DNA from 2 places in the Pseudoduganella sp. R-31 genome. Region 1 is predicted to be linked to the other one. Evidence: predicted binding sites of a transcription regulator. Region 1 holds the regulator's gene; the other holds the start of a gene.
The links. Region 1 encodes FNR, which switches genes on or off when oxygen is low (the NO sensors DNR and NnrR bind a similar motif). Its sites were predicted from a motif close to TTGATNNNNATCAA; they were not measured.
Positions count from the first base shown of each region.

Region 2: the regulator FNR is predicted to act here: its motif matches at 3,527-3,540, upstream of paaX (phenylacetic acid degradation operon negative regulatory protein PaaX).

Region 1 is NZ_CP183986.1:3,619,215-3,629,220, forward strand. Features, by position in the region: gene ACN9MY_RS16520 (response regulator) at 1-342, shown strand, start outside; gene ACN9MY_RS16525 (response regulator) at 339-1,442, shown strand; gene ACN9MY_RS16530 (response regulator) at 1,435-2,070, shown strand; gene fnr (fumarate/nitrate reduction transcriptional regulator Fnr) at 2,172-2,945, shown strand; gene ACN9MY_RS16540 (carboxymuconolactone decarboxylase family protein) at 3,006-3,377, opposite strand; gene ACN9MY_RS16545 (MerR family transcriptional regulator) at 3,331-3,780, opposite strand; gene ACN9MY_RS16550 (bacteriohemerythrin) at 3,826-4,212, opposite strand; gene ACN9MY_RS16555 (LysR substrate-binding domain-containing protein) at 4,278-5,177, opposite strand; gene ACN9MY_RS16560 (aldo/keto reductase family oxidoreductase) at 5,274-6,134, shown strand; gene ACN9MY_RS16565 (DUF1854 domain-containing protein) at 6,143-6,607, opposite strand; gene ACN9MY_RS16570 (ABC transporter ATP-binding protein) at 6,600-8,879, opposite strand; gene cphA (cyanophycin synthetase) at 8,985-10,006, shown strand, end outside.
Region 2 is NZ_CP183986.1:6,149,033-6,159,038, reverse strand. Features, by position in the region: gene ACN9MY_RS28065 (hypothetical protein) at 1-302, opposite strand, end outside; gene ACN9MY_RS28060 (helix-turn-helix domain-containing protein) at 435-1,166, shown strand; gene ACN9MY_RS28055 (M14 family metallopeptidase) at 1,168-2,295, opposite strand; gene paaX (phenylacetic acid degradation operon negative regulatory protein PaaX) at 2,569-3,504, opposite strand; gene paaA (1,2-phenylacetyl-CoA epoxidase subunit PaaA) at 3,627-4,616, shown strand; gene paaB (1,2-phenylacetyl-CoA epoxidase subunit PaaB) at 4,628-4,912, shown strand; gene paaC (1,2-phenylacetyl-CoA epoxidase subunit PaaC) at 4,924-5,676, shown strand; gene paaD (1,2-phenylacetyl-CoA epoxidase subunit PaaD) at 5,676-6,221, shown strand; gene paaE (1,2-phenylacetyl-CoA epoxidase subunit PaaE) at 6,226-7,302, shown strand; gene paaG (2-(1,2-epoxy-1,2-dihydrophenyl)acetyl-CoA isomerase PaaG) at 7,421-8,212, shown strand; gene paaH (3-hydroxyacyl-CoA dehydrogenase PaaH) at 8,215-9,768, shown strand; gene paaI (hydroxyphenylacetyl-CoA thioesterase PaaI) at 9,761-10,006, shown strand, end outside.

The DNA of each region.
Region 1 (10,006 bases):
CTGAAGGAAGTCCATGTCAGCAACCGTGTCGTGGCGACGGAAAACGGCGAGGCCGCGCTGGAATACCTGCGCGAGCCGGGCAACGAACAGCCATGCATCATCCTGCTGGACCTGAACATGCCGATCATGAACGGCATCGAGTTCCTGCAGAACGTCAAGCAGGACCCGCTGCTGCGCCGCATCCCGGTCATCGTCCTGACCACGTCGGAAGAACAGCAGGACAAGATGCGCAGCTTCGACCTGGGTGTCGCCGGCTACATGACCAAGCCGGTGGACTACCGCCAGTTCGTGGAGGTGGTCCGCTCCATCAACCTGTACTGGACGATCAGCGAGCTGCCATGAACAGGGTAAGGGTCCTTATCGTCGAAGACGATATCGTTGACCGTATCGCCTGCCGCCGCGCCTTTGCGCAGGCGCCGGGCTTCAACTGCGAATTGCTGGAAGCGGAAAGTGGCCAGGAAGGCCTGGATATCGCCTTGCGCGAAGAGCCCGACTGCATCCTGCTCGATTATCACTTGCCCGACCTGACCGGGCTTGAATTCCTGGCACGTCTCGCGGCAGACCGCGGCGAACCCCAGCCAAATATCCCGGTGATGATGCTGACCGGCGCCGACAGTGCCACCGTTGCGGCGGAAGCGATGCGCCGCGGCGCGCGCGACTACCTGGTGAAGGACAACGACGGCCGCTACCTCGACTTCCTGGCGGGCGCCATCGACCGCCTGCTGCGCGAGCAGCGCCTGATCGACGAGAAACAACTGGCTGAACAGGTGCTGCGGCAGTCGCAGAAAGAGCTGCGTGAACTGGCCGCGTACCAGGAAAAACTGAAGGAACACGAACGCACCCGCATCGCCCAGGAAATCCATGATGAACTGGGCGGCCTGCTGACCGGCATCAAGGCCTATATCTCGGTCGCCATCGAGCGCGGCGGCGAGCAATCGGACCCACTGTTGAAGGATGCGGCCAAGCTGGCGCAAGATGCGATAGAGACCGTGCGCCGCGTGATTACCGACCTGCGTCCAAGCGTGTTGGACCAGCTGGGCATCTGGCCTGCGCTGGAATGGTATGCGGAACAGGTGGCGCAGCGCAGCGGCTTGCAATGCACCTGCAATATCACGCCGGAGGCGCAGGCGCTGGAGCTCGATGCGGAGCGCAGCACCATGTTGTTCCGCGTCGCGCAGGAAGCGCTGACCAACGTGGTGCGCCATGCCGAAGCGAGCGAGGCGCGCGTCATCGTGGATATTGACGGCGAAAACGTGGTGCTGCGGGTGGAAGACAATGGCAAGGGTATCGAAAGTGCCGGCTTGTCCGACCGGGAATCGTGGGGCTTGTTCGGCATGCACGAGCGCACGCGCCGCTTTGCCGGCGAACTGAATATCAGCGGCAAGGCCGGGCAGGGCACTACCCTGCAGCTGCGGCTGCCTTTGGAGGACAAGAATGGGTGACAAGATCACCGTTTTGCTGGTCGACGACCATGCGATTGCACGCAATGGCGTGCGCCTCATGCTGGGCACGGCGCCCGACATCAGCGTGGAGGGCGAGGCCGGCAACGCCGTCGAAGCGATGCAGCGCGTGGCCGAGCGCAGTTTCGACGTGGCGCTGGTGGACATCAAGATGCCGGGCAAGAATGGCCTGGACCTGTTGAAGACCCTGCGCAGCGAATGCCCGCGCATGGCGGTGCTGGTGCTGAGCACCTATTCCGAGGAAATTTACGCGGTGCGCGCGCTGAAATCGGGCGCCTCCGGCTACCTGACCAAGGATGCGCCGACGGCGACCCTGATCGAGGCCGTGCGCAAGGCTGCCTCGGGCGGCAAGCACGTGAGCCCGGCGTTGCTTGAAAAACTGGCAACCCTGGTCGGCGGCGGCCCGAGCGGCGACCACGAAGAGCTCTCCAACCGCGAACTGGAAGTTTTCAAACTGATTGCCCAGGGCGAGTCCCTGGTGCGCATAGGGGAAAAACTACATCTCAGTCCTAACACTGTGACAACCTATCGCAGCCGCATCCTCGAGAAAATGGGCATGTCCACGAATGCTGAGCTGACCCGCTATGCCCTCGAGCACGGGCTGATCTGAGCGGCTGTAGGGGAACCACTACAGCAACTACACAGGATGCTTGATACCGGGAAATGACGCCGGGCGCGATACTGCTTCCATCGAAAACAAGGAGCAGCAAAATGAGCCCGGTCATCCCAATCACCCCTGCAAACGCCACCAAATCCTGCGCACCAGTCGCAGCCAAATGCTCGCTGTGCAGCTTCAACCGCCTTTGCTTGCCACAGGGCCTGGCCGACGAAGATGTTGCTCGCCTTGACCAGATCATTTCCCGCCGCCGCCGCGTGAACCGCGACGAGCCGCTGTACAAGACCGGCGACAGCTTCCACAGCCTGTATGCCGTGCGCTTCGGCCACTTCAAGACCGTGCAGGTGAACCAGCGCGGCGAACAGACGATTGGCGGTTTCCACATGGCCGGCGACCTGCTGGGCATGGAAGCCATCGGCAATGGCCAGCATTCCTGCAATGCCGTGGCGCTGGAGGACAGTGAAGTCTGCGAGATCCCCTTCAACCGCCTGCAAGAGCTGGTGATGCAGATTCCCGGCTTGCTGCAGCAGTTCCACCGCACCATGAGCCGCGAAATCCAGCGCGAGCAGTCGGTGATGCTGTTCCTGAGCCATATGCGCGCCGAACAGCGGCTGGCCATGTTCCTGCTGAACCTCGCTGGCCGTTACGCCCAGCGCGGCTACTCTTCGACCAGCTTCCAGTTGCGCATGTCGCGTGAAGATATCGGCGGCTACCTGGGCCTGACCGTGGAAAGCGTCAGCCGCCAGCTGGCCCGCCTGCGCCAGGATGGCTCGATCGTCCTGAGCAACCGCGATCTGCGCATTACCGACCGCGCCAGGCTCGAGGCCATGTCGTCCGGCGGCATGGCGCAGGAACTCGCTGTCGCCTGACCGGCTTACCAGTTTTCTCACCTGTAGGGGGTGTATGGGGCAGCTCTTGCTGCCCCTTTTTTATTGCGCGAACACTTCTTTGGCGGCCATCAGGCCGTTGAGCGCAGCCGGAAAGCCGGCGTAGACGGCCATCTGCATGATGGTCTCCACGATCTCTTCGCGGCTGACGCCGACGTTGAGGGCGGCGTGGATGTGCACCTTGAGCTGGGGCGCAGCGTTGCCCATGGCGGTCAGCGCGGCCACCACAGCGATCTCGCGTGATTTCAGGTCAAGCCCCGGGCGCGAATAGATGTCGCCAAAGGGGAATTCGATCAGGTAGCGGGCGAAATCGGGCGCAATATCTTCCAGGCTTTGCACGACGCGGTCGCCGGCCTGGCCGTCGACTTCACGCAGTTTTGCGAGCCCGCGCTCGTAGCGGCTTTCGGTGTTCATTGGCATGTGCTCCATCGGTGGTTGGATTCGACGCCAGGGACTGCTCCAGGGAGCGGTAATACTCGATCTTGGCCTGCAATGATGCTGCAGATTGTTGCATCGCCTCGATTTCGGCGAGCACGTTCTGCATATGCTCTTCCAGCATCCGGCGCCGTTCCGGCACCGTCGAGTCCCCAGCGCCGCGAAGTTTTGCGAATGACTGCATTTTGCCGATTGGCATATGGGTCGTTCGCAGACGCAGCAGGAATTCGATCCAGGCAAGGTCCGAGGCCGCATAGCGCCGCCGGCCGCCCGCTGCACGATTGACCGGGGCAATCAGCCCGATGCGCTCGTAATAGCGGAGGGTGTAGGCTGTGAGGCCGGTACGTTTGGCGACTTCGTCAATGCTCAGGTGCGATTCCATGGGGTGATCGTAAAAGTTAGAGTGCACTCTAAGTCAAGCACTTTATTACTCTAACCGGGAAGCCGCAACTGCGAGCGCAAGGTCCATCGTGTTGATGTGGGCTTCGAGCCAGTCCGGCAGCGTGCGGATGATGTCGCGTGCCGTGGCTTCCTCGTCGTCCTTCAGCAGGCGCAGGGTGCGGGCGACCTTTTCCAGCAAGTAGCCATGGGCTGCGCGGTGGGCCTGGGCAGCCGGGTAGGCGATGCGCTCCATCAGGCTGTTTTCTTCGCGCAGGTGTTCCATGAATTCAGCTGCCAGGTCGCGGCAGGCTGCGTCAAAGGCGGGACGGGGCAGGCTTTCCATGGCGTCGAGCATGTCGAAGACGATGCGGTGCGACTGGTCGAGAACGGGAATGCCCAGTGCGAGGTCCGGCCCGAAGACGATGGAATCCATGGGGTTCTCCAGTAGTGTCGAACCGCAATTGTGCCGCTGGAAAAAATTCGGGCACATGATCCATGTCAATTTTCACTTTTGACAAAGTCTATGAAGGCGCGCAAGGGCGGCGGAACCAGCCGGCGCCCTGGGTAGTAGAGGAAAGGGCCCGTAAAGGATTGCCACCAGGGTTCCAGCACCGCTTCCAGGGCGCCATTGTCCAGGTGCGGGCGCAGCCAGTCTTCGAACAGATAGATGACCCCGCTTCCTGCCTTGGCCGCGTCGACGATCAGTTCAACGGCACCGGATGGCTCCACCAGCAAGGGGCCGTTGACATCGACTTTCACGGTTTCCCCATCGCGCCTGAATTCCCATGGCGGTACGGCGCGCCCGGCAAAGCGCATGCGCAAGCAATCGTGCTGGAGCAGTTGTTGCGGATGGTCGGGCCGCCCGCGTTTGTCGAGGTAGACAGGCGCGGCAGCGGCGGCAAAGCGCTGGACCCGTGGGCCGATGGGTACCGCGATCATGTCCTGCTCAAGGCGCTCGTCATAGCGAATGCCTGCGTCGCAGCCCGCGGCAAGCACGTCGACGAGGCCCTCTTCTGCGGCAATTTCCAGTTGTATGTCGGGATAGGCGGCCAGGAACGCCGGTACGATGGCCGGCAATACCAGTCGTGCTGCACTGATGGGGACGTTCAGCCTCAATCTGCCGGCTGGCCGGTCGCGCAAGCCGTTCACTTCGGCGAGGGCGGCATCGACTTCTGACAGGGCGGGCTGGAGGCGCGCCAGCAGGCGCTTGCCCGCTTCAGTGGAGGTGACGCTGCGCGTGGTGCGGTTCAGCAGCCGCACTCCCAACTGGGCTTCCAGGCGGCGCACCGCTTCGCTGAGACCGGATGCGCTGACGCCCATCGCACGCGCGCCATCGCGAAAGCCTTGGGCGCGTGCAACGGCAATGAAAGCATTCAGGTCGGCAAGATCGACGCGCATTGTGCAAATTTTCGTACGGGCTGTTTTGATTATACCGGCTTATCGAACGGTCGATTCGCTTCTAGACTGGGAACCTCATTGAAAAGGAGCTCTACCATGTCCCAGCAACCATCCACTTACTGCCTCGGAGACCTGATCGTCAATCGCATGGGTTACGGCGCCATGCGCCTTTCAGGGCCGCATGTTTTCGGGCCGCCGGCCGATACAGCAGGCGCATTGAAGGTCTTGCGCACGGCGGTTGAATCCGGTGTCGATCACATCGACACCAGCGATTTCTACGGCCCGCACGTAACCAACCAATTGATCCGCGAAGCCTTGCGCCCCTACCGCGATGGCCTGGTGATTGCCACGAAAATTGGCGCCCGGCGCGGCGCCGATTCTTCCTGGCTGCCGGCTTGTTCGCCTGCTGAACTGGAACAGGCCGTGCATGACAACTTGCGCAACCTGGGGCTCGACAAACTGGATGTCGTCAATTTGCGCCTGATGATCGATCCGATGCAGCCGGCTGAGGGCTCGATCGAAGAGCCGCTTGCCGCGCTGGCCGAGCTGCAGCGCAAAGGCCTGGTACGCCACATCGGCTTGAGCAACGTGACCCATGCCCAGGTAGCCGAGGGCCGGCGGATGTGCGAGATCGTGTGCGTGCAAAACCAGTACAACCTGGCCCACCGCAATGACGACGCCTTGATTGATGAACTGGCACGCGATGGTATCGCCTACGTGCCGTTCTTCCCCTTGGGCGGGTTCTCGCCGCTGCAGTCGTCTACCTTGTCGCGTGTCGCCGCCCGCTTGGGCGCGTCCCCGAACCAGGTGGCCCTGGCTTGGCTGCTGTACCGGTCGCCGAATGTGCTGTTGATTCCGGGGACCACCTCGATTGCCCACCTCAAGGAGAACCTTGCCGCGCAGGCGCTCGATTTGCCCGGCGAGGTCCTGGCGGAACTGGATGGCATGGCGCGCTAGCGGCGCGCTTAGAGGAATCGATCGAGGATCTTCTTGCTGTGCTTATCCAGCGCGAACTGGTCGCGGATCAGGAAGTGGATGCCGTGGCTGTCCGACACCAGCAAGGAAACGCTGCCGATGCGGCGAATATCTTCTTCGCCGCGCAGCACGAAGGTGGTATCGCCGCGGTCGGTTTCGACGCTCCAGGTGGAAGGGCAGGCATAGCTGCCCACGTCCACGATACGCTGGATGACCGGCATGAATTCACGGCCGGCCAGTTCTTCGCGCACAATGTCCGCCAGTTGCGGCGACAGGTCGGAAATACGATCCAGCCAGGCCACTTCCTTGCCGTCGGTGTTTACCAGCGACAGGCCTTCATCCGGCGCCTGGATGGGAAACGCGCGTACCGGCGACACGCCTTCATGCAGCACGCCGTTGGCGTCGATCAGGTTCAGCTTACCGAAGCTGTCCCGGCTCAAAGTAAAATTAATCATCTTCACGGCTCTTTGCCTTGTCATCCATGTCTGTATCGACGTTACGTGCCTGCGCCTGGTAGAGGCGGTAGTAGGCGCCTTCCCTGGCCATCAGTTCTTCATGAGGGCCTTCTTCGACGACCTTGCCGCGGTCCATCACCACCAGGCGGTTCGCGCGTTGCAGCGTTGAGAGACGGTGCGCAATGGCAATCGTGGTGCGGCCGGCGACGAGGTTGTCCAGCGCCTTCTGGATTTCTTTTTCCGTTTCCGAGTCCACCGATGCAGTCGCTTCGTCGAGGATCAGGATGCGTGGATCGATCAGCAGCGCGCGCGCAATCGAAATACGCTGGCGTTCACCGCCCGACAGGCCCTGGCCGCGCTCGCCCACCATCGAATCGTAACCCTGCGGCAGGCGCAGGATGAAGTCGTGGGCGTGCGCTGCGCGGGCGGCCTTCATGATTTCTTCGCGGGTGGCTTCCGGCTTGCCGTAGGCGATGTTTTCCGCAATGGTGCCGAAGAACAGGAATGGCTCCTGCAGCACCAGGCCGATATTGCGGCGGTAGTCCGACACCGCGTAGTTGCGGATATCGACGCCGTCCAGCAGGATCGCGCCTTCCGCCACGTCGTAGAAGCGGCAGATCAGGTTGACCAGGGTCGACTTGCCGGAGCCGGAATGGCCCACCAGGCCAATCATTTCGCCGGCCTTGATCTCGAGGTTCACCCCGCGGTTGACGGCGCGGTTACCGTAGCGGAAGCCCACTTCGCGCAGCGTGATGTCGCCGCGGACCTTCTCGACCTTCACCGGCTGCACCGGATCGGGCACGCTCGACACGTGGTCCAGGATGTCGAAGATGCGCTTGGCGGCCGAAGCGGACTTCTGCGTCACCGACACGATGCGGCTCATGGAATCCAGCTTGCCATAGAAGCGGTTGGCGTACAGGACGAAGGAGCTCAGGACGCCGACGGTGATGTTGTGCTTGGAGATCATCCAGATGCCGAACACGTAGATCACCAGGATGCCCAGTTCGGTCAGGAAGGACACGGTCGGCGAGAACAGCGACCATACCTTGTTCAACTTGTCGTTGACGGCCAGGTTGTGCTTGTTGGCGGTACGGAAGCGGGTTGCTTCGCGGGTTTCCTGCGCAAACGCTTTCACCACGCGGATGCCTGGAATCGTATCGGCCAGCACGTTGGTCACTTCGCCCCAGACGCGGTCGATCTTTTCAAAGCCGGTACGCAGCTTGTCGCGCACCAGATGGATCATCCATGCGATGAAGGGCAGCGGCAGCAGGGTGGCAATGGCCAGCCAGGGATCGATGGTGAACAGGATCACGCCGGTCATGATGATCATCAGGACATCGGAGGCGAAATCGAGCAGGTGCAGGGACAGGAAGACGCAGATGCGGTCCGATTCGGAGCCGATGCGCGACATCAGGTCGCCAGTGCGCTTGCCGCCGAAATACTCCAGCGACATGCGCAGCAGGTGTTCATACGTCGTGGTGCGCAGGTCCGCGCCGATGCGTTCCGAGACCAGCGCCAGCACATAGGTCTTGGCCCAGCCGAAGATCCACGCCAGCACGGCGGCGCCGGTCAACGCTGCCATGTACTGCACCACCAGCATGTGCTCCACCGGCTTGCCGTTCTGGTAAGGGATCAGCACGTTGTCCGTCAGCGGCATGATGATGTACGGCGGGATCAGGTGCGCGCCGGTCGACAGCAGCATCATTGCAAAGCCAAGCGCCAGTTGCCATTGGTAGGGGCGCGCAAAGCGCCACAGGCGGAACAGGGTCCAGGTGGACGGCGGCGTGTGGACGACTTTGGTGCAGACCGGGCATTCTTCCTGGTCGGCTTCCAGCGGCGCCTTGCAGGTAGGGCAGGAATTCTGTTCGACCTGCTGCAGCGGCTTGCCGTGCACGTGCGCTTCCAGCAGGCGCGGGAAGTTCTCGGACAGGCGGATGGCGAGCAGGTTCTGGCCAAGCGTAAAGCGCCACGCGGCCAGGCGCTGCTTGTCATCCACCAGTTCCAGGTGGCCGACACCGGCGTGATCGTGCAGTTTTAGCGACATGCCAGGACGATAAGTCCAATCTCGCCATACCGTTTCACCGGGTGCGCGTGCCATAATGCGGCGCTCCGTAAGGAGTACCAGGCCTTTGTTGAAGTGAAGCTTGGAGTCCAGGTCAACCTCCAGCGCGCCAAGTACGTTTTCTTCGGGGGCAAGCGCTGGCAACTCTGTGCGCCACCTGTCGGGAAGTTCTGTCAGGCTGAGCTCAGAGGAAAGTTGGTTTGTTATCATTGTGGATCAGACTCCGGCACTCTTTGCCAAGTGGCAAGAATTGCGAAACAGTGGGAAAATAGAAGGACGGGCGGAGTATACCGCAAGAGGTACAAGAGCTAAAACATGACAAAAAAGAAAGACATTGAGTTTCTCCGTGTAACACACCTGCGCGGACCGAACATCTGGACCTATCGCCCGGTGATCGAGGCTTGGCTGGATATCGGCGAGCTTGAAAACTACCCCTCGAACAAACTCCCCGGTTTTTATGAACGCTTGACGGCCTTCCTGCCTGGCCTGATCGAGCATCGCTGCGGCGTGGGCGAACGCGGCGGCTTCTGCGAGCGCCTGCGCGACGGCACCTATGCCGGCCATATCCTCGAGCACGTGGTGCTGGAATTGCAAAACCTGGCCGGCATGCGTACCGGCTTCGGCAAGACCCGCCAGACCGCCGAAGGCAGCGGCATTTACAAAATGGCATTCCGCACCCGCCAGGAGCAGGTTGGCCGCGCCGCACTGGCCGCCGGCAAGGACCTGCTGATGGCGGCCATCGAAGACAAGCCATACGACCTGGCCGCCACCGTTGAAAAACTGACTTCGATGGTCGAATCGCTGTGCCTCGGCCCATCGACCGCCTCCATCGTGGACGCGGCGACCGACCGCAAGATTCCGCATATCCGCCTGACCGACGGCAACCTGGTGCAACTGGGTCACGGTGCGCGCCAGCGCCGCATCTGGACTGCGGAAACCGACAACACCTCCGCCATCGCCGAAGGCATTGCCTCAGACAAGGACATGACCAAGGACCTGCTGAAGTCCGTTGGCGTGCCGGTGCCGGAAGGCACCCTGGTCAAGAGCGCCGACGAGGCCTGGGAAGAAGCGCAGGACATCGGCCTGCCGGTGGCCGTCAAGCCTTACGACGGCAACCATGGCCGCGGCGTGTCGCTGAACCTGATGACCGAAGCCGACGTGCGCGCTGCTTACGATATTGCCGTTGTGCGCGGCGGCAGCAAGAGCGTGATCGTCGAGAAATTCATCGTCGGTAATGAACACCGGCTCCTGGTGGTTGGCCGCCGCATGGTGGCAGCGTCCATGGGCGAATCGCTGTGGGTGACTGGCGACGGCAAGTCCTCTGTGCAGGAGCTGGT
Region 2 (10,006 bases), 2.5 Mb from region 1:
GACATGGCCACAACGCTGATCGCGGTGCCGGCAACCATCGAGACGCCTTCCAGCGCCTTGCCGCTGAACTGCAAGGTAGCCTTGCTGCCGTCGCCTACCGCTTTGACCACGACCAACACGCTTTCGCCGACCGTCTCGACGGAATCGACTACCGGCGAGTTGCCGGTCATCATTGTCACCACGGATCCCGCCACGACAACCACGGCGGACAGGCCGCCGAGGCTCAGGGCTTGCGAACCATTCACCGCCTGGCTGCTGGCGCAAGCGACAGCAAGCAAGGCGGCGATCAGGGTGCGTTTCATTTTTTGCTCCACAGGTTAAAGGAGCGGCCATCTTGCTGCGTTGCCAGGGGCAGGGCAATTGCTTCGCGCACTGTAGCGCCGCGCCATGCTGGTGGTATCATATTGCGATACTTTATTGCAGGAAATTCAAGCATGTCCAACGTCATCCGCCTGGTCGACGCGCTTAAACGCCAGCTCAAGGCGCGCGGCATTACTTACGCCGCCCTGGGGCAGAAGATCGGTCTTTCCGAACCCAGCATCAAGCGCATGTTCGCGGCCCGCAATTTCACGCTCGACCGGCTGGAGCAGGTATTGGCTGTGCTGGAGATGGATTTTGCCGAACTGGCGCAAGCCAGCGCCGATACGCCGCATTTGATCTCGCAACTCACCTACGCGCAGGAGAAAGAAATCATCAGCGACACCAAGCTGCTGGTGGTGGCTGTGCTGGCGCTGAACCAGGTGCCGATCGAAGAAGTGGTGAAGAACTACAAGATCAGCGCCGCCGAAGCGACGGGCTGCCTGCTAAGGCTCGACAAGATCGGCTTCCTGATGCTCAAGCCGAACAACAAGGTGAAGCTGCTGGTGGCGCGCACTTTCAGCTGGCTGCCGAATGGCCCGATCCAGGGCTTTTTCCGCGACGAAGCGTACAGCGATTATTTCGATAGCCGCTTCGACGGCCATCATGAGGTGCAGCGGCTGGTGAGCGTGATGTTGTCGCAGCAATCGACACGCGCCTTGCTGGATCGCCTGAAGCAGGTGGCGGACGAATTCTCGCTGCAGCACCAGGATGATGCGCGGCTGCCGTGGGAACAGCGCCGCGCGGTGACCATCATGCTGGCAGCGCGCCCGTGGATACCGAAGGCATTCCGGGCGCTGCTGCGATAGTTTAGAAACGGCGCAGGGTGCGCAGGACAGGCTGCAGCACGTCCGCACCCAGCTTGGCGGAACGGGCGCCGTTCCAGCCAACCAGTTCATCCGGATCGTTGGCGTTGTCCTTGAACGGCAGTTCCAGGGTCAGCGACAGGCAGCCGAACAGGTGGGTGATGTGCGGCGAACCCATGGTCAACACTTCCGGGGTGTATGGCGAATCAGGATAGCCATGCTCGGACTGGAAGTCCGGCGACGCCAGCTTGAAGTCGGCGATGAACTTGTCCTGGGCGGCCTTCTGCTCCCTGGTGAAGTTCGGCAGGGCATCGCTGCCGGCCACGAAGACGTAAGGCAGGCCTTCGTCGCCGTGCACGTCCAGGAACAAGTCGCAGCCGATTTCCTTCATTTTCTCCTTGACCAAGAAGACTTCCGGCGAGCGCTCCATGGTCGGCTCGTTCCACTCGCGGTTCAGGTTCGCGCCGGCGGCGTTGGTGCGCAGGTTGCCGCGCACGGAGCCGTCCGGGTTCATGTTCGGCACGATGTAGAAGCAGGCATCCTGCAGGCATTGGCGGGCATATGGATTGGCGGCGTCGAGCAGGGCTTCGACCATGCCTTCCACGAACCATTCAGCCATGGTCTCTCCAGGGTGCTGGCGCGCGATGACCCACACCTTCTTTTCGGCTGCCTGGTCGCCGATCACCAGCATGTTCATGTCGCGGCCTTCCACGGTGCTGCCCAGGTCGACCAGTTCGGCCAGCGGGTGCAGTTGCGCGGAGTCCAGCAGGGACAGGTGGCGCTCCCACGAATACGGCTCGAAGTAAGCGTAGTAGATGGAATCGTGTTCCGGCGCGTGCTCGATGGTCATCACTTCGCCATCGAAGGAAGTCGGGACGCGGAACCAGTTGTCGCGGTCGTAGGACGCAACGGCGTTATAGCCCTTCCAGCCCTCGGCATAGGCAGCCTTGCCGGCATTCAGGAAACGGATGGTCAGCGGCACGGCCTGCGCGCCCTGCACACGGAAATAGAACCACTGGATGATGTCCGCATGCGAGTCCTTGCGGATATTGACATCGATATCGCCAGCGGAGGTAACGCTGACCACATCGATGGCGCCAGCGTCGAACTGGCTGCTGATCTTGATAGACATTGTGTGTCCTGTCGGAAAAATGAAGCGCCGTCGCGCGAAGCCCGACATGATACACCGAATGAAAGTCGGGGTCAGGTCTGGCAATCCGCCATTTTGGCGGATTGCCAGACCTGACCCCGACTTTCATCCTGTCAGCCAGGCCCCAGCCGCCAGGTCGTCCGGCAGCTTCATTCCCCAGCGCTGCTCGTATTGGGCCCTGCCCGGCAAACCAGGGGTAAGGACAACAGCAGGCTGGCAATCCCGATAGGCCGGACCATCCTACCTCCACGGTGATCAAGCTGATGATAGCAGGCCGCCGAAGCGCTGGTGGAAGCTGGTTTCGGGTTGCGGGGCGCTTGGATCTTCGCGTTGCAGGGCGGCGAGAATGTGCCTTTCGGCAGGGCCGGAAAGCTGGCGATAGAGCTGGCTGGCCAGTTCGTAGGCGCGGGCGCCGGGCCAGGGCTCGGGCAGCAGTTCGATTGGCAGTTGCGGGTCGTGCAGCTGTACGCGCCGGTAGGCGTGGATCAGCAAAGTGCGCAGCACGAAGGCTTGCTCGGGATCGATTTCGCCTGCCTCGGCCAGCAGGCCGGGCACGGTGCTGAAGTTGGCGACGAACTTCTCATAGCCGGCGGCCACTTCGCTCAGGTCCCAGCCTTCGGCCACCATCTCGCCCAGCGGCCGTGCGCGCAGGCCGGGCACTTCGCTGGCCTGTACCACATATACCTTCTGCAGCAGTCCAAGGCGCGACAGCAGGGCTTCCAGCGCCTCCACATCGCCGGCGGGATGGCCGGCGATGCCGGGCGCGATCACGCTGTAGCCTTCCCATAACAGCTCCTTGCGCAACTGGCTGCGCGCCGGGGCGTCGAGGCCATCGGCGGCCAGCACCAGGGTCCACTGGCCGTTCCAGTGCACATTCAGCGGCGCGTAGATGCGACGAAAGGCGCGGCTGAAGCGGCGCATGGCGTCGGGCGTGATGGCATAGCTGCTGCGGCGGCCGTCGCGCTGGGCGCCCAGCCAGCCTTCCTGCGCCAGGCGGAATACGGAGGTGCGCAGCAGGCGGTCGTTGACGCCGAAGGGAGCCAGCAGTTCGATCAAGCTGCCCGTCCACACCATGCCCCCGTGCGGGACGATGGCGTCGCCGAAGATGGTCATCACCAGCGATTTGGAGCGCGGCGGGTCGCTGGCCAGGAATTCTTCGATCCAGCCATTGATTTTCTGGTTTTTTTGCATAGACCGATTTTATACACTGTCATTGATCTAGATACAGAATTTTTAAATGACACACAAAATTCGTTTGCAAAGCAGTTTTTGTATCGTATTATGAAGCTATCCCGAACAAGGAGGCCCTCCTTATGTACGCACAAATGGTGGAAACTGGCCTGAAAAAGGTCCAGACCGCAGAAGATATGGACGCGCAGGAGCGCGAATTCCAGGCGCGCATCGACGCCGGCATCAAGATCGAGCCAAAGGACTGGATGCCGGAGGCTTACCGCAAGACCCTGATCCGCCAGATTTCCCAGCATGCCCACTCCGAAATTGTTGGACAGTTACCTGAGGGTAACTGGGTGACCCGTGCCCCGACCCTGAAACGCAAATCCATCCTGCTGGCCAAGATCCAGGACGAAGCCGGTCATGGCCTTTACCTGTACAGCGCCGCCGAAACCCTGGGCGTGTCGCGCGACGAATTGCTGGCGGCCCTGCACAGCGGCAAAGCCAAGTACTCGTCCATCTTCAATTACCCGACGCTGAGCTGGGCCGACATGGGCGCCATCGGCTGGCTGGTGGACGGCTCGGCCATCATCAACCAGATCCCGCTGTGCCGCTGCTCTTATGGCCCGTATTCGCGCGCCATGATCCGCGTCTGCAAGGAAGAGTCCTTCCACGCCCGCCAGGGCTACGACATCATGATGTCGCTGGCCAAAGGCACGCCGGAGCAGAAGGCGATGGCGCAGGATGCATTGAACCGCTGGTGGTGGCCGTCGCTGATGATGTTCGGCCCGTCCGACGCGGCCTCAGTCAACAGCGCGCAATCGAGCGCCTGGCGCATCAAGCTGTTCTCCAACGACGAACTGCGCCAGCGCATGGTCGACCAGACCGTGCCGCAAGCAGAATTCCTGGGCCTGACCATCCCCGACCCTGACCTGAAATGGAACGAGGAGCGCGGCTCCTACGACTTCGGCGAAATCGATTGGGAAGAATTCCACCAGGTCCTGAAGGGCAACGGCCCTTGCAACCGCGAGCGCCTGCGCACCCGCGTCAAGGCTTATGAAGACGGCGCATGGTTCCGCGACGCGCTGGTGGCGTACGCCGACAAACACAATAAGGAGCAGGCTGCGGCCTGAGAGGAGACAAGATGAGCAAAGAATGGCCACTGTGGGAAGTCTTCATTCGCAGCCAGCACGGCCTGGCGCACAAGCATGTGGGCAGCCTGCATGCTCCCGATGCGGAGATGGCAATCAACAACGCGCGCGACGTCTACACGCGCCGCAACGAAGGCGTGAGCATCTGGGTGGTGCGCGCTTCCGATATCGTTGCCAGCGCACCGGCCGACAAGGGCCCGCTGTTCGAGCCTTCCAACAGCAAGGTGTACCGCCACCCGACCTTCTTCCCGATGCCGGAAGAAGTGAAGAACCTGTAAGGCTTCCTGCTATGGATAACAAGGTCAATTACCTGCTGCGCCTGGGCGACAACGCCATGGTGCTGAGCCAGCGCCTGTGCGAATTGTGCGGCAAGGGCCCGGCGCTGGAAGAGGACATGGCGCTGTCGAACGTGTCGCTGGACCTGCTGGGCCAGACCCGCATGTGGTACACCTACGCCGCAGAACTGGAAGGCGCGGGCCGCGACGAGGACAAGCTGGCTTACCTGCGCGACGCGCATGACTACAAGAACGTGCTGCTGGTCGAGCAGCCGAACGGCAACTATGCACACACCCTGGTGCGCCAGTTCTTCTTCGATACCTGGCATTACTTCCTGATCGGCGCGCTGACCAAGAGCAGCGACCCGCGCATCGCGGAGATCGCCGAGAAGTCGCTGAAGGAAGTGACCTATCACCTGCGCCGCAGCGGCGACCTGATTGTGCGCCTGGGCGACGGCACCGACGTGTCGCACCAGTTCACGCAGACGGCGATTGACGAACTGTGGATGTACACCGGCGAGGTGTTCAACTACGACGCGGTGGATGAAGCCATGGTTGCGGAACGCGTTGCGCCCCCGGCTGCCATGCTGCGCGAGCAGTGGCTGTCGCACGTGTCGGATATCCTCGGAGAAGCGACGCTGGCCATGCCAGCGGCCGACGCCTGGATGCAGAAGGGCGGCAAGCAAGGCCGCCATACCGAACACCTGGGCTACCTGCTGGCGGAGATGCAGTTCCTGCAGCGCGCTTACCCGGGTTCGGAGTGGTGATGGACGCAGCGCGTGTCTGGACGCTGCTGGAGCAGGTCTCCGATCCGGAAATCCCTGTGATCTCCGTAGTGGACCTCGGCATCGTGCGTGATGTGCAGGTCACCGGGGCATCGTCCTGCGCGGTCACGATCACGCCGACTTACTCGGGCTGCCCGGCCATGCAAGTGATCGCCGACGCGGTGCAAGGCGCGTTGCACGATGCGGGCATCAGGCAGGTCGACATCATCACCCGCCTGTCGCCCGCCTGGACGACCGACTGGATGAGCGATTCGGGCAAGGCCAAGCTGAAAGGCTACGGCATCGCGCCGCCGGCACAGCGCGTGGTCGACATCAGCGGCCTGCGCGCCCCGCGCCCCTCCGCCGCGCCGTTGGATCCGCTGAAGGCCGGAGTTGCCCGCGGCGCGGTGTCGGCGCCGAAAGTCGTTTGCCCGCACTGCGGCTCCAGCCACACCGAAATCACCAGCCAGTTCGGCTCCACGCCCTGCAAGGCGCTGTACAAGTGCCTCGATTGCCGCGAGCCCTTTGACTACTTCAAGTGCCACTGACACCATGAGCAAATTCTATCCACTGTCCGTCGCCAAGGTGCAGCAGGAGACCCGCGACTGCATCGCCGTCACCTTCGCCGTGCCTGCCGAACTGCAGGAAAGCTTCAAATACCAGCAAGGCCAGCACCTGACCCTGCGCACGAACATCAATAACGAGGACGTGCGCCGCTCGTATTCGATCTGCTCCGCCGTGCAGGACGGCGCGCTGCGCGTGGCGATCAAGCGCACGCCGGGCGGCATGTTCTCGACCTGGGCCAACGAAGCGCTGAAGCCCGGTGCGACCATCGAAGTGATGCCGCCCATGGGCCACTTCAACGTGCCGCTGGATGCGGGGCAGAGCAGGAGTTACCTGGCTTTTGCGGCAGGCAGCGGCATTACGCCTATCCTGTCGATCATCAAAACTACCCTGATGACCGAGCCGACCAGCCGATTTACCCTGTTCTACGGCAATCGCGCTTCCTCGTCCGTGATCTTCAAGACGGAACTGATGGAGCTGAAGGATGCCTATCTTGAACGACTGAACATTGTCTATGTGATGTCGCGCGAGCAGCAGGATATTGAGCTGTTCAACGGCCGCATCACAAAGGAAAAAACCGAGCAGTTCCTGCAGCACTGGATCGACATCAAGGACTACGACACCGCCTTCATCTGCGGACCGGAAGACATGATGCTTGGTGTCTCCGCTGCCCTGCAGGAGGCTGGCATGCCAAAGTCGAACATCAAGATTGAGCTGTTCGCTGCAAGCATTCCAAAGCACCAGCACAAGCCGCGCGTGCAGGCCGATGCAGCACCGCACCTGACGGAAGTCACCGTGATCATGGACGGGAATGCGGCTTCGTTCACCATGGAGAAGGACAAGGAGTCGATCCTGGATGCCGGTTTGCGTGCGGGTCTCGATATGCGTTACTCCTGCAAAGGCGGCGTATGCTCTACCTGCCGCTGCAAGATGGTGGAAGGCAAAGTCGACATGGACGTCAACTACGCGCTGGAAGACTACGAGATTGCACGTGGCTTTGTATTGAGCTGCCAGGCGTTTCCGGTCACTGATAAAGTGATTATTGATTTCGATCAGGCTGAATAAAACCGGAGAACCGGTGTCAGACCCGCAGGGTCCGACACCCGGCCCGCGACCGCCGCGTATCAGTGTCTGACCCTGCGGGTCTGACACTGGTTTACCTGGTTTAAAAAGGAGACATGAATTGAGCTACGAGAACATCAAGTTTGAAATCGCAGAAGGCGTCGCCACCCTGACCCTGAACCGCCCTGATAAGCTGAACAGCTTCACCCAGGCCATGCACCTGGAAGTACGCGAAGCCCTGTCCCAGCTGCGCGCCGACAAATCCGTGCGCGTGCTGGTGCTGACCGGCGCCGGCCGCGGCTTCTGCGCCGGCCAGGACCTGGGCGACCGCGCAGTCGCACCAGGCGGCGCAGCAGTGGACCTCGGCGAATCCGTCGAAAAATTCTACGCCCCACTGGTGCTGGCGCTGCGCGAACTGCCGATGCCCGTCATCTGCGCCGTGAACGGCGTTGCTGCCGGTGCCGGCGCCAACCTGGCCCTGGCCTGCGACATCGTGCTGGCCGCCAAATCCGCCAGCTTCATCGAAGCCTTCTGCAAACTGGGCCTGATCCCGGACACCGGTGGCACCTGGCACCTGCCACGCCTGATCGGCCACGCCCGCGCCACCGGACTCGCCATGCTGGGCGAAAAGCTGTCCGCCGAACGCGCCGAGCAATGGGGCCTGATCTGGAAAGCGGTTCCCGACGAAGAACTGATGAGCGAAGCCATGGCCATGGCCAAGCACTTCGCTACCGCCCCGACCAAGGGACTGGCCTTCACCAAGCACGCGCTGCAAGCCAGCTACGGCAACACCCTGTCCGACCAGCTAAAGCTGGAAGGCGAAATGATGCGCGAGCTTGGCTACAGCCACGACTACCGCGAAGGCGTGGACGCCTTCATCAACAAGCGCACTCCAAACTTCAAGGGGGAATAAGCATGGCGGCTCTGGCGAAAGGCAGTGTCGTTGCCATCATCGGCAGCGGGGCAATGGGTTCCGGCATCGCGCAGGTCGCAGCGGCTTCCGGCTACACGGTCAAACTGTTCGACACCCGCGCGGAAGCGGTGGATAAGGCGATTGCCGATATCGGCAAGGTGTACGGCAAGCTGGTTGAAAAAGGCAAGATGTCCGGCGCCGATGCCGACGCCGCGCGCAGTCGCCTGCACGGCGTAGCCGGCCTGGCGGACGTCGCCGATGCAAAGCTGGTAGTGGAAGCCATTGTCGAAAACCTGGACGTCAAGCGCAGCCTGTTCGCCGACCTTGAAGGCATCGTTGCCGACGACGCCATCCTCGCCACCAATACTTCCTCGATTTCCGTCACCGCCATTGCCGCCAAGCTTCGCAAACCGCAGCGCCTGGTCGGCATGCACTTCTTTAACCCGGTGCCGCTGATGGCGCTGGTGGAAGTGATCAGCGGCCTGGCCACCGATGCCGCCGTGGCCGAAGCCGTGTACGACACCTCGATCGCCTTGGGCAAGAACCCGGTGCACGCTAAGTCTACGCCGGGCTTCATCGTCAACCGCGTTGCGCGCCCGTACTACGCCGAAGGCTGGCGCCTGCTGAACGAACAGGCCGCAGATGCCGCCACCATCGACGCGGTGATGCGCGAAGGAGGCGGTTTCCGCATGGGCCCCTTCGAGCTGATGGACCTGATCGGCCACGACGTGAACTACTCCGTCACCGAATCCGTATTCCGTGCCTACTACAACGACCCGCGCTTCACGCCGTCCGTGCTGCAGCAGGAAATGGTGAACGCGGGTTTCCTGGGGCGTAAGTCCGGCCGCGGCTTCTACGATTACAGCGAAGGCGCGGCAGCACCGCTGCCGCGCTCCGAAGCGCCGCAGCCGCTGCCGGAGTACATCGGCTACAGCTTCGAGCCGGGCGACCACACCGCGATCGCGACCACGCTCATCGAGCGCCTGAAGGCGCGCGGCGTTGCCGTCACCAAGCGCAATTCCGCCGAAGGTCACCGTTCGTCCGAAGCACCTGCCTTCCATACCAACGGCGCCGCCATCTACCTGACCGACGGCCGCACCGCCACCCAGCGCGCACGCGACGACAAGCATGACGACATGGTGGTGTACGACCTGGTATTCGACTTCAATGCTTCGCCGCGCATTGCCATCGCGTGCAGCGACCAGTGCAGCCCGCGCGCCATGGCATCGGCCATCGGCATGTTCCAGGCTGCCGGCTTCACCGTGACGCGACTGGATGACGTGCCAGGCCTGGCCGTGATGCGCACGGTCGCCATGCTGGCCAACGAAGCGGCCGACGCCGTCAACCAGGGGGTATGCAGCGCGCAGGCGGCCGACCTGGCGATGCAAAAGGGCGTCAACTATCCGCGCGGCCCGCTGGCCTGGGCGGACATGGTGGGCGTCAGGCACATCGTGACAGTGCTGGAGAACCTGGCAACCAGCTACGGGGAAGACCGCTACCGCGTGTCGCCGCTGCTGCGCCGCCGCGAACAGAGCGGAGCCAGGATCCATGCATGACCCAAAGATGCACCCGCAGGCCCTGGCCGAAGCGGCAGGCGCGGCGATGTTCGCGCGCGATGCCGCCAGCCAGGCCCTCTGCATGAAGTTGGTAGAAATCCGCCCCGGCTATGCGCGCATGACCATGCCGGTACGGAGCGATATGCTGAACGGGCACCAGACTTGCCACGGCGGCTTTATCTTTGCGTTGGCGGATAGTGCTTTCGCATTCGCGTGCAACAGCCATAACCACACGACG